DNA from 3 places in the Citrobacter telavivensis genome. Region 1 is predicted to be linked to each of the others. Evidence: riboswitches for the same ligand, from Rfam matches in the RefSeq annotation. Region 1 holds a riboswitch; each other region holds the start of a gene.
The links. Region 1 has a riboswitch for thiamine pyrophosphate ahead of thiB (thiamine ABC transporter substrate binding subunit). Riboswitches for the same ligand answer to the same signal wherever they lie in the genome.
Positions count from the first base shown of each region.

Region 2: another riboswitch for thiamine pyrophosphate. It lies ahead of thiM (hydroxyethylthiazole kinase); the one in region 1 lies ahead of thiB (thiamine ABC transporter substrate binding subunit).
Region 3: another riboswitch for thiamine pyrophosphate. It lies ahead of thiC (phosphomethylpyrimidine synthase ThiC); the one in region 1 lies ahead of thiB (thiamine ABC transporter substrate binding subunit).

Region 1 is NZ_JBGUBF010000004.1:179,721-182,995, reverse strand. It holds gene sgrR (HTH-type transcriptional regulator SgrR) at 1-1,102, shown strand, start outside; TPP riboswitch at 1,138-1,238, shown strand; gene thiB (thiamine ABC transporter substrate binding subunit) at 1,271-2,254, shown strand; gene thiP (thiamine/thiamine pyrophosphate ABC transporter permease ThiP) at 2,230-3,275, shown strand, end outside.
Region 2 is NZ_JBGUBF010000001.1:2,096,290-2,099,564, forward strand. It holds gene ACERJC_RS10030 (GntR family transcriptional regulator) at 1-269, opposite strand, end outside; gene thiD (bifunctional hydroxymethylpyrimidine kinase/phosphomethylpyrimidine kinase) at 311-1,111, opposite strand; gene thiM (hydroxyethylthiazole kinase) at 1,108-1,896, opposite strand; TPP riboswitch at 1,928-2,025, opposite strand; gene ACERJC_RS10045 (YadA C-terminal domain-containing protein) at 2,534-3,275, shown strand, end outside.
Region 3 is NZ_JBGUBF010000016.1:19,544-22,818, forward strand. It holds gene thiC (phosphomethylpyrimidine synthase ThiC) at 1-1,301, opposite strand, end outside; TPP riboswitch at 1,386-1,509, opposite strand; gene ACERJC_RS25125 (Rsd/AlgQ family anti-sigma factor) at 1,560-2,048, opposite strand; gene nudC (NAD(+) diphosphatase) at 2,146-2,919, shown strand; gene hemE (uroporphyrinogen decarboxylase) at 3,088-3,275, shown strand, end outside.

The DNA.
Region 1 (3,275 bases):
TCCGGGGATCCATTTTCATCATGGTCGTGAACTGGAAATGGACGATGTGGTGTCGTCCCTGACGCGCATTAACGTCTTACCGCTCTATTCCCATATCAGCGAGATCGTCTCGCCAACATCCTGGACGCTGGACATTCACCTGTCTCAGCCCGATCGCTGGCTGCCGTGGTTGCTGGGCCAGGTCCCGGCGATGATCCTGCCACGCGAATGGGAAACCCTGAGCAATTTCTCCAGCCATCCGATTGGCACCGGCCCTTACGCCGTGATACGAAATACACGTAATCAGCTGAAAATCCACGCCTTTGACGATTTCTTCGGTTTTCGGGCACTGATTGATGAAGTGAACGTCTGGGTACTGCCGGATATTGGTGACGAGCCGAACGGCGGTCTGACGTTGAAAGGTCCCACAGAAGATGAGAAGGCCATCGAAAGCCGCCTGGAAGAAGGGTGCTATTACCTGCTGTTCGACGCCCGTACCCATCGCGGCGCCAATCAGGAGGTCAGAGAGTGGGTCAGTCGCGTACTGTCACCGAGCAACCTGCTTTACTATGCCGATGAACAGTATCAGCGCCACTGGTTCCCGGCCTACGGTTTGCTGCCCCGCTGGCATCACGCTCGACCGGGCCACGGCGAGAAACCCGCCGGGCTGGAAACGCTCACGCTGACCTATTATCACGAACACATCGAACACCAGGTGATTGCGCAGATCATGAGTCAGCTGCTGGCTGAACATCAGGTGACGCTGGAAATTCAGGAGATCGACTACGATCAGTGGCATGCCGGGGAAATAGAGAGCGACATCTGGCTTAACAGCGCCAACTTCACCCTGCCGCTCGACTTCTCCTTGTTCGCGCATCTGTGCGAAGTCCCGCTGTTGCAGCACTGCATTCCGCTGGACTGGGAAGCCGACGCCGCACGCTGGCGCACCGGCGAGATGAATCTGGCCGCGTGGTGCCAGCAACTGCTCGCCAGCAAAGCGATTGTCCCGCTTATTCACCACTGGCTGATTATTCAGGGGCAGCGCAGTATGCGTGGCTTGCGCATGAACACCCTCGGCTGGTTCGACTTTAAATCCGCGTGGTTTGCCCCGCCCGATCCTTAATCCTTTTGATCTCTTCACGTAATCATTACAATGTGGCGTTCTCAACGGGGTGCTGCGCCAGAGGCGTGGGCTGAGAAAATACCCGTCGAACCTGATCCGGATAACGCCGGCGAAGGGATTTGAGGCTACCGCTCAAAATCCTTTGCCACTCTTCTATTGAGGTGCAAAGTGTTAAAAAAATGTCTTCCTTTACTGGTGCTGTGCGCAGCGCCTGCCTTCGCAAAACCGGTCCTGACCGTCTATACCTACGACTCGTTCGCCGCTGACTGGGGCCCTGGCCCTGCGGTGAAAAAAGCCTTTGAAGCCGACTGCAACTGTGAGCTGAAACTGGTGGCGCTGGAAGATGGCGTTTCACTCCTCAACCGTCTGCGGATGGAAGGGAAAAACAGCAAAGCCGACGTGGTGCTTGGGCTGGATAACAACCTGCTGGAAGCGGCGACGCAAACCCAGTTGTTCGCGAAAAGCGGTGTCGCCAGCGAGGCGGTCAATGTCCCTGGCGGCTGGAAGAATGACACCTTCGTTCCGTTTGATTACGGCTACTTCGCTTTCGTGTATGACAAAAACAAACTCAAAAACCCACCGAAGAGCCTGAAGGAACTGGTTGAGAGCGATCAGAAATGGCGAGTGATTTATCAGGATCCGCGCACCAGTACGCCAGGACTTGGGCTGATGCTGTGGATGCAGAAAGTGTATGGCGATAAAACACCGCAGGCATGGCAGAAACTGGCGGCAAAAACTGTCACCGTCACCAAAGGCTGGAGCGAAGCCTATGGCCTGTTCCTGAAAGGGGAAAGCGATCTGGTGCTGAGCTATACCACCTCTCCGGCGTATCACATCATCGAAGAGAAAAAAGAGAACTACGCGGCGGCCAACTTTAGCGAGGGCCATTACCTGCAGGTGGAAGTTGCCGCGCGTACCGCGGCCAGTAAGCAACCTGAACTGGCGGAAAAGTTTCTCAAATTCATGGTCTCACCCGCGTTTCAGACTGCAATCCCGACCGGCAACTGGATGTATCCGGTGGTGGATGTCCCCCTGCCCGCCGGGTTCGAACAGTTGACTAAACCCGCGACCACGCTGGAATTCACGCCCGCAGAAGTGGCGGCACAACGTCAGGCATGGATTAGCGAATGGCAACGCGCCGTCAGCCGTTAATTGCTGGCTGGCTGGCTCCCGGCCTTTCCGCCGCCACGCTGATGGTGGCGGTAGCGCTGGCGGCCTTTCTGGCCCTGTGGTTCAACGCGCCGCAGGCGGCGTGGTCCTCGCTCTGGCAGGACAACTACCTGTGGCACGTGGTGCGCTTTTCCTTCTGGCAGGCTTTCCTGTCGGCGGTGCTTTCTGTCGTTCCGGCCATCTTCCTTGCTCGTGCGCTGTACCGACGCCGCTTTCCGGGGCGTCTGGCCCTGCTGCGCCTGTGCGCCATGACGCTAATCCTCCCGGTGCTGGTCGCAGTATTTGGTATTCTCAGCGTCTATGGACGCCAGGGGTGGTTAGCCACGCTCTGGCACATGCTCGGGATGGAGTGGACCTTCTCGCCTTACGGCTTGCAGGGCATTCTGCTGGCCCACGTCTTTTTTAATATGCCGATGGCAAGCCGCCTGCTGTTGCAGTCGCTGGAAAATATCCCCGGTGAACAGCGTCAGTTGGCCGCACAATTGGGTATTCGCGGCTGGCAGTTCTTCCGTTTTGTTGAGTGGCCGTGGCTGCGCCGCCAGATACCACCGGTCGCCGCGTTGATTTTTATGCTCTGTTTTGCCAGCTTTGCTACCGTCCTGTCGCTGGGCGGCGGGCCGCAGGCGACGACCATCGAACTGGCGATTTATCAGGCGCTGAATTTCGACTACGATCCCGCCCGCGCCGCCATGCTGGCGCTGATCCAGATGGTGTGCTGTCTGGGGCTGATGCTCCTCAGTCAACGATTGAGTAAAGCTATCGCGCCAGGCACCACGCTGGTGCAGGGATGGCGCGATCCGGACGATCGGCTGTACAGCCGTTTAACCGATGCCTTGCTGATCGTTATCGCGCTTCTGCTGTTGCTCCCCCCCCTGCTGGCCGTGATGGTCGACGGGGTGAATCGCCATCTGCTGGACGTGCTTGCGCAGCCCATTTTGTGGCAGGCGGTGTGGACCTCGCTGCGCATTGCGCTGGCTGCGGGTCTGCTGTGCGTGATCCTGAC
Region 2 (3,275 bases), on a different contig from region 1:
ATATTGTTGATCTGCGTACCATAGCCGCGCGCACGCGTCACCACGCCCTCTTCTTCCAGCGCCTGCATCGCTTTACGCACCGTGATGCGTGAGACGCCGGTCAACTGGCTGAGATCTCGTTCGCCGGGCAAAATATTGCCATGCTCAAGCACTCCACTACGCACGGCATTTTTTACCGTCTCGGCAAACTTGATATAGAGCGGCGTATTATCCACCGCTGAAATACGTTCGTTCAGTTGCGCGATAAGTTGAGTATGCGCTTGTTCCATGAGTCTTTTTCCTGACAGCCAGTCTGCTGCCAGTATATACGCTACCAGTACGCGTGGAAATGATGAACCGGTCCAATGCCGTGCCCAACCTCCAGGGTATCCGCCTGCGCCAGTGCCGCCGACAGCCAGACTTTCGCCTCCTGCACCGTCCCTGCCCAGTCAGCATGCCGAGGACGCAGTGCGGCCAGCGCCGCAGAGAGCGTGCAACCGGTGCCGTGCGTGTTTTTGGTCATCACCCGCGGTGCGGTAAAACGCTGCTCACCGTCAGCCGTAAAGAGCCAGTCGGGGCTTTGCGCATCATCCAGATGGCCGCCTTTCATTAGCACCGCGCCACAGCCCATCGCCAGCAGCGCCCGTCCCTGTTCCAGCATCTCTTTTTCTGCGCGCGCATGCGGACAATCCAGCAACGCTGCCGCTTCAGGCAGGTTGGGCGTAATCAGTGAAACCTGCGGCAGCAGTCGCTTGCGCAATGTCTCAACGGCAGAGGGCGACAGCAACGGATCGCCGCTTTTCGCCAGCATGACCGTGTCGAGCACCACATTCCGCACCTGATGGCGCTGTAAACGCTCCGCCACAGCCTCGATGATATCGGTTTCCGCCAGCATGCCGATTTTGGTGGTATCAATGCGTACATCGCTGAACACCGAATCGAGCTGCGCGGCGACAAAATCCGGCTCAATGCGATATACCGACTGCACGCCGCGCGTATTCTGCGCCACCAGCGCGGTAATCACCGAACAGCCGTAAGCGCCGAGCGCCGAGAAAGTTTTCAGATCGGCCTGAATGCCCGCACCACCGCTGGGATCGGTGCCGGCAATCGTCAAGGCGTTAATCCGCTTCATGCTACTACCTCCGTTTCCAGGGTGTAGAGCGCATCGAGAAATGCCGCAATGAAACTGCCGGGTCCGTGACAGGTTTTACTGGCAATCAGCCCCGCCTGTTTCATCCACCCACAGGCCGACGCGATATTTTCGATTCGGTTTCCGGGCAGCGCGCAGCTGGCGGCCACCACGGCGGAAAGCGCGCACCCGGTGCCCACTACCTTCGTCATCAACGGGTCGCCGCCGGTGACGCTCAGCGTGCGCTCGCCGTCCGTGATGTAATCCACTTCACCGGTGACCACCACAATAGCGCCGGTCTGGCATGCAAGAATCTGCGCCGCTGGCAGTGCCGTTGTGACCGAATCGGTGGCGTCCACACCGCGTCCCCCGGAGTCTTCACCGGCTAACGCCAGGATCTCCGAAGCATTACCGCGAACGGCTGCGGGTTTTAAGGCCAGGAGTTCAAAGCAGAAGCGACGACGATACTCGAGCGCGCCCACGGCAACGGGGTCCAGTGTCCAGGGCGTTTTTGCGCTATTCGCCTGCTCAACCGCCGTTCGCATTGCGCGTGCGCGCGGCTGCGTCAGCGTACCCACGTTAATAAGTAAGGCGCTGGCAAGGGCAGCGAACTGGCGAGCCTCTTCCGGCTCGATCACCATCGCCGGAGAAGCGCCCAAAGCCAGTAGCGTATTGGCGGTAAAACTCTGCACGACGTCATTAGTCATACAGTGTGTTAACGGAGAAAGGGTACGAAATTGTTTTAAGGTACGAACCGCATGTTCGCGGCTGTGCAGGTCAGGCTGCATGATTACGCTCCTGCCCGCGCGAAGAAGGGACACGAGCAGTGTCTGACTTCCCTACGCTGGCATTATCCAGATCAGGTGGTACGGGTATTTCTCAGCCCTTCGTGAAAAGGGGCACCCCGAGTCAAATTACTTATAAAACAATAAATTACATATCAAAATATCAATATTTAGTGTAACCGCCTGTACCGAGCAGGTGCAAGGAGTTTTTCTGTGCGTAACAACAACAGCATCTTCAGGACAAAACGCCGCCAACGCTTATAAGCAGCACAATCATTATTAATGTAAGAAATCCATTATTTGAACCAGGCATGAAAAAATATTTTCGCCTCTTCAGAAATATATTTATTATGCCGACACCTTATGCTGCATGGGTTATTAATGTTTACATTAAAATAATCCAACCATAACTCGACACGCCTCTTTACTTATTAAATTCAAATGTGATCCAAGTCAAGATTATTAGCCCTCCATTAGTAGATAGTTCGCCTCACGAATTAAGTAAATTCTTAATCAAGATGCTCTGAACGTATTATTAATGTTGACATCCATTTTTATTAACAACTGTTAAATCACACTCGCAATTAAAAAGAGTGGAAATAACTGTTTTTATATAGTGTTTTGAATGTGAGACTTTGAAATGAAATCTGTAAATAAATCCATTATTGCTGTTGCCGTTTTCTCTGCTCTGTTTGCTTCCCTTGCCCCTGCGGCCCAGGCGGCTAACGTTGATGCAGTGGTCACGAATCCCACAACCAATGGGGCTTTTTTTGTCTCTGGTATTGATGGCGCTACGTATGATTTACAAAAGCATGAAGGGCAAATATCCGCTCTGGAAGCGGGTAAAGCGGATGTAACTCAGGTGAATAATGTTGCCACTTATGCACAACAAATTCGTACCGATCATGATAACCTGGTAAAACGTGTCACTCTGGATGAACAATATGACGGACAGGCAATCATTAAGAATCGTGATGATATTGCCACTAACAAAGCAAACCAGAAAATTGTCGATAACGATCAAAACGTGTTAATTAGCGCTAATGGTAGTAAAGCAGACACTGCTTTACAGCATACAACGACTAACCAGGTCGCTGTGGCTAACGTGCAAACAAAACAAAAAGCACAAGATGGCGTCATTCAGACTCACACCACACAGTTAGCTAACCATGAAACGCGTATTACAACCCTGGAAAATCAAAATAATTCGCGCTTCTCTTCGATGGAAAAGCAGCAAAACGACGATCGTAAAGAATACCGTAGTGGTATTGCTGGAGCCGCGTCTATCGCCGGGCTTCACTATGTAGACACTGATAATGCTATTGCTGTTGGCGCTGCTGATTTTAAAAGTGAACAAGGTTATGCCATGGGCTATCGTCATA
Region 3 (3,275 bases), on a different contig from region 1:
ATCATCACCTGTACGTCATATTCCCAGGCGATCTTCGTCAGTTCACCCAACGTATGCAGTTCCGAGAACTGCGCCTCGTCGTTGGCGTCCTGAATGGAGCCAGGGCGCAGGCCGTCACCGAGCGACAGAGAAACGTCATACGCGGCACAGATTTCGCAAATTTCGCGAAAGTGCTGATAAAGGAAGTTCTCTTTGTGATGAGAGAGACACCATTTCGCCATGATGGATCCCCCGCGCGAGACGATCCCCGTCAGGCGTTTTGCGGTCATCGGCACATAGCGCAGCAGTACACCGGCATGGATGGTGAAGTAGTCTACTCCCTGTTCAGCCTGCTCCAGCAGCGTATCGCGGAAGGCTTCCCAGGTAAGATCTTCGGCGATCCCGTTAACCTTCTCCAGCGCCTGGTAGATCGGTACGGTGCCGATCGGCACCGGGCTGTTACGCAGGATCCACTCGCGGGTTTCGTGAATATAGCGGCCGGTGGAGAGATCCATCACGGTGTCCGCTCCCCAACGCGTTGACCACACCAGTTTCTCCACTTCTTCTTCGATAGAGGAGGTGACGGCAGAGTTACCGATGTTGGCATTCACTTTCACCAGAAAGTTACGGCCAATAATCATCGGCTCAGATTCAGGGTGGTTGATGTTGGCGGGGATGATCGCCCGTCCGGCGGCCACTTCATCACGCACAAATTCCGGTGTGATATTCTCCGGTAGACGTGCGCCGAATCCCTCACCCGGATGCTGCTGGCGCAACACGTCGCTGCGAATGCGCTCACGGCCCATGTTTTCACGGATGGCGATAAACTCCATTTCCGGTGTTACGATGCCCTGGCGGGCGTAGTGCAGTTGGGTGACGCATTTACCCGCTTTGGCGCGTTTTGGCGTCAGCAGGCCGGTGAAGCGCAGTTCATCAAGGCCATCATCGGCCAGGCGCGCTTTGGTGTACGCCGAGCTCCGGTCGGTCAGCGCCTCGCTGTCATGACGCGCATCAATCCACGGTTGACGCAGCTTCGCCAGACCCTGCTGAACGTTAATCGCCACGTCCGGATCGCCGTAGGGACCGGACGTGTCGTACACCGGAACCGCTTCGTTCTCTTCAAACTGCGGCTCCTCTTTACTGCCGCCGATGAGCGTCGGGCTAAGCTGGATCTCACGCATCGGAATGCGGATATCCGCTTGCGAACCCGTGATATAGATTCGTTTTGAGTTCGGGAAAGCGGTGCCTTCCAGGGTGTCAATGAAGTGTTGTGCTTGCGCGCGCTGTTCGCGGCGGGACAATTTAGGTGTAGTTGCAGACATAGCTCATTCCAAAAAGTTAGGAGATGGCTTGTCAGACGACGGAGGAGTAATAGATGTGCGCCGCCCGTTAAGGCTTACGCATAAAGCAGAATTACTCTTGTTCCCTTCGCAGGTTTTAACCTGATCAGGTTCCGCGGATCCCGAATTAACGGTCTCAGCCTTTTCCACTTCACGCTTTTGTGGAAAATAAGCACTCCGACAAGATAACACCCCTCAGAAGAGGGGACGTTTGTAAATTACGCGTTAGTCACGCAAAACTCAAGCAGGACGTTTGATGACGGCGTTGTCGTGCATGGCGTCAAATACCAGCATGATAAGCTTATCTTCAAGGGCAAACCGGGCTTCCAGCGCTTCGCCGAGATCGGACAAAACCTGTTGAAACTCCAGGCAGTTATCGTGATCTATCGCCGTTTCCAGGCTGGAGTCATAATAGTCCATGATGCGTTGTGTGTTAGCTTCCAGTAGCGGCCAAATTTTTGTCGCTTTTAAAAGCTGCCCGTTACCTTCCAATTTATGGAGAATACGTTCATAAATACTGAAGTGTCCGGTGGAGAGATAATCGACCAGGCTCTGACAAAAATCATCCAGCGCTTTTTCATTCAGCCGCATGTACGATTCTTTGCCAGGCTTAATGCCAACCAGATTGTAGTAAGCCACGAGCAGGTGCTTACGTATATGTAGCCAGCGATCAACCAGTTTGTTACTTCCTCTGACGCGCTCTGTCAGGTCTTCCAGCTGGTTTAGCATGATTGACTCCGCAAGTGTGGATTTTAAAACTGCTCACGCAGGAATTGTAAAAATAATGTTATCAACATGCCAGTGAAGCAAAGGTAGTGCAAGAGCTATGGATCGTATTATTGAAAAATTAGACAGCGGCTGGTGGATAGTCAGCCATGAGCAAAAATTATGGTTGCCTCACGGTGAATTGCCACATGGCGCCGCGACAAATTTCGATCTTGTTGGGCAGCCTGCGCTGCATATCGGAGAGTGGGAAGGAGAGGCTGTCTGGCTGGTGCTACAGCATCGGCGTCACGAGATGGGATCGGTTCGCCAGGTGCTCGATCAGGATGCGGGTCTGTTTCAACTGGCGGGGCGCGGTGTACAACTGGCCGAGTTTTATCGATCGCATAAGTTCTGCGGCTACTGCGGACACCCCATGCATCCCAGTAAAACCGAGTGGGCGATGCTCTGTACCCACTGCCGCGAACGTTACTATCCGCAAATCGCCCCCTGCATTATTGTCGCTATCCGCCGCGATGATTCCATCCTGCTTGCCCAACACGTACGCCACCGTAACGGCGTGCATACCGTGCTCGCCGGGTTCGTTGAGGTGGGCGAAACCCTGGAACAAGCGGTGGCGCGTGAGGTAATGGAAGAGAGCGGTATCAAAGTGAAAAACCTGCGCTATGTGACCTCGCAGCCGTGGCCTTTCCCGATGTCGCTGATGACCGCATTTATGGCGGAGTACGACAGTGGCGAGATAGTCATCGATCCGAAAGAGCTGCTGGAGGCTAACTGGTATCGTTACGATGATTTACCGCTCCTGCCGCCACCGGGCACCGTCGCACGGCGTCTGATCGAAGATACCGTGGCAATCTGTCGGGCTGAGTATGAATGAATCACGTGATACACTTCATCCTTCAAAGTGGCCCTTCGTTGACTGCCTTCAATCACCCTAGTCACTTACCTGAGTAAGCTCCTGGGGATTCATTCAGTTGTCGCCTTGCTCCACTCTGAATGATTTTGTGTATACACTGGCGGCCTGACGCAATAAGGAACTGCAAAAATGACCGAACTGAAGAACGATCGTTATCTGCGTGCGCTGCTGCGCCAGCCCGTTGATGTCACCCCGGTATGGATGATGCGCCAGGCGGGCCGCTATTTACCTGAATATAAAGCCACCCGCACAGAGGCGGGCGATTTTATGTCGCTGTGCAAAAATGCGGAACTGGCCTGCGAAGTCACACTCCAGCC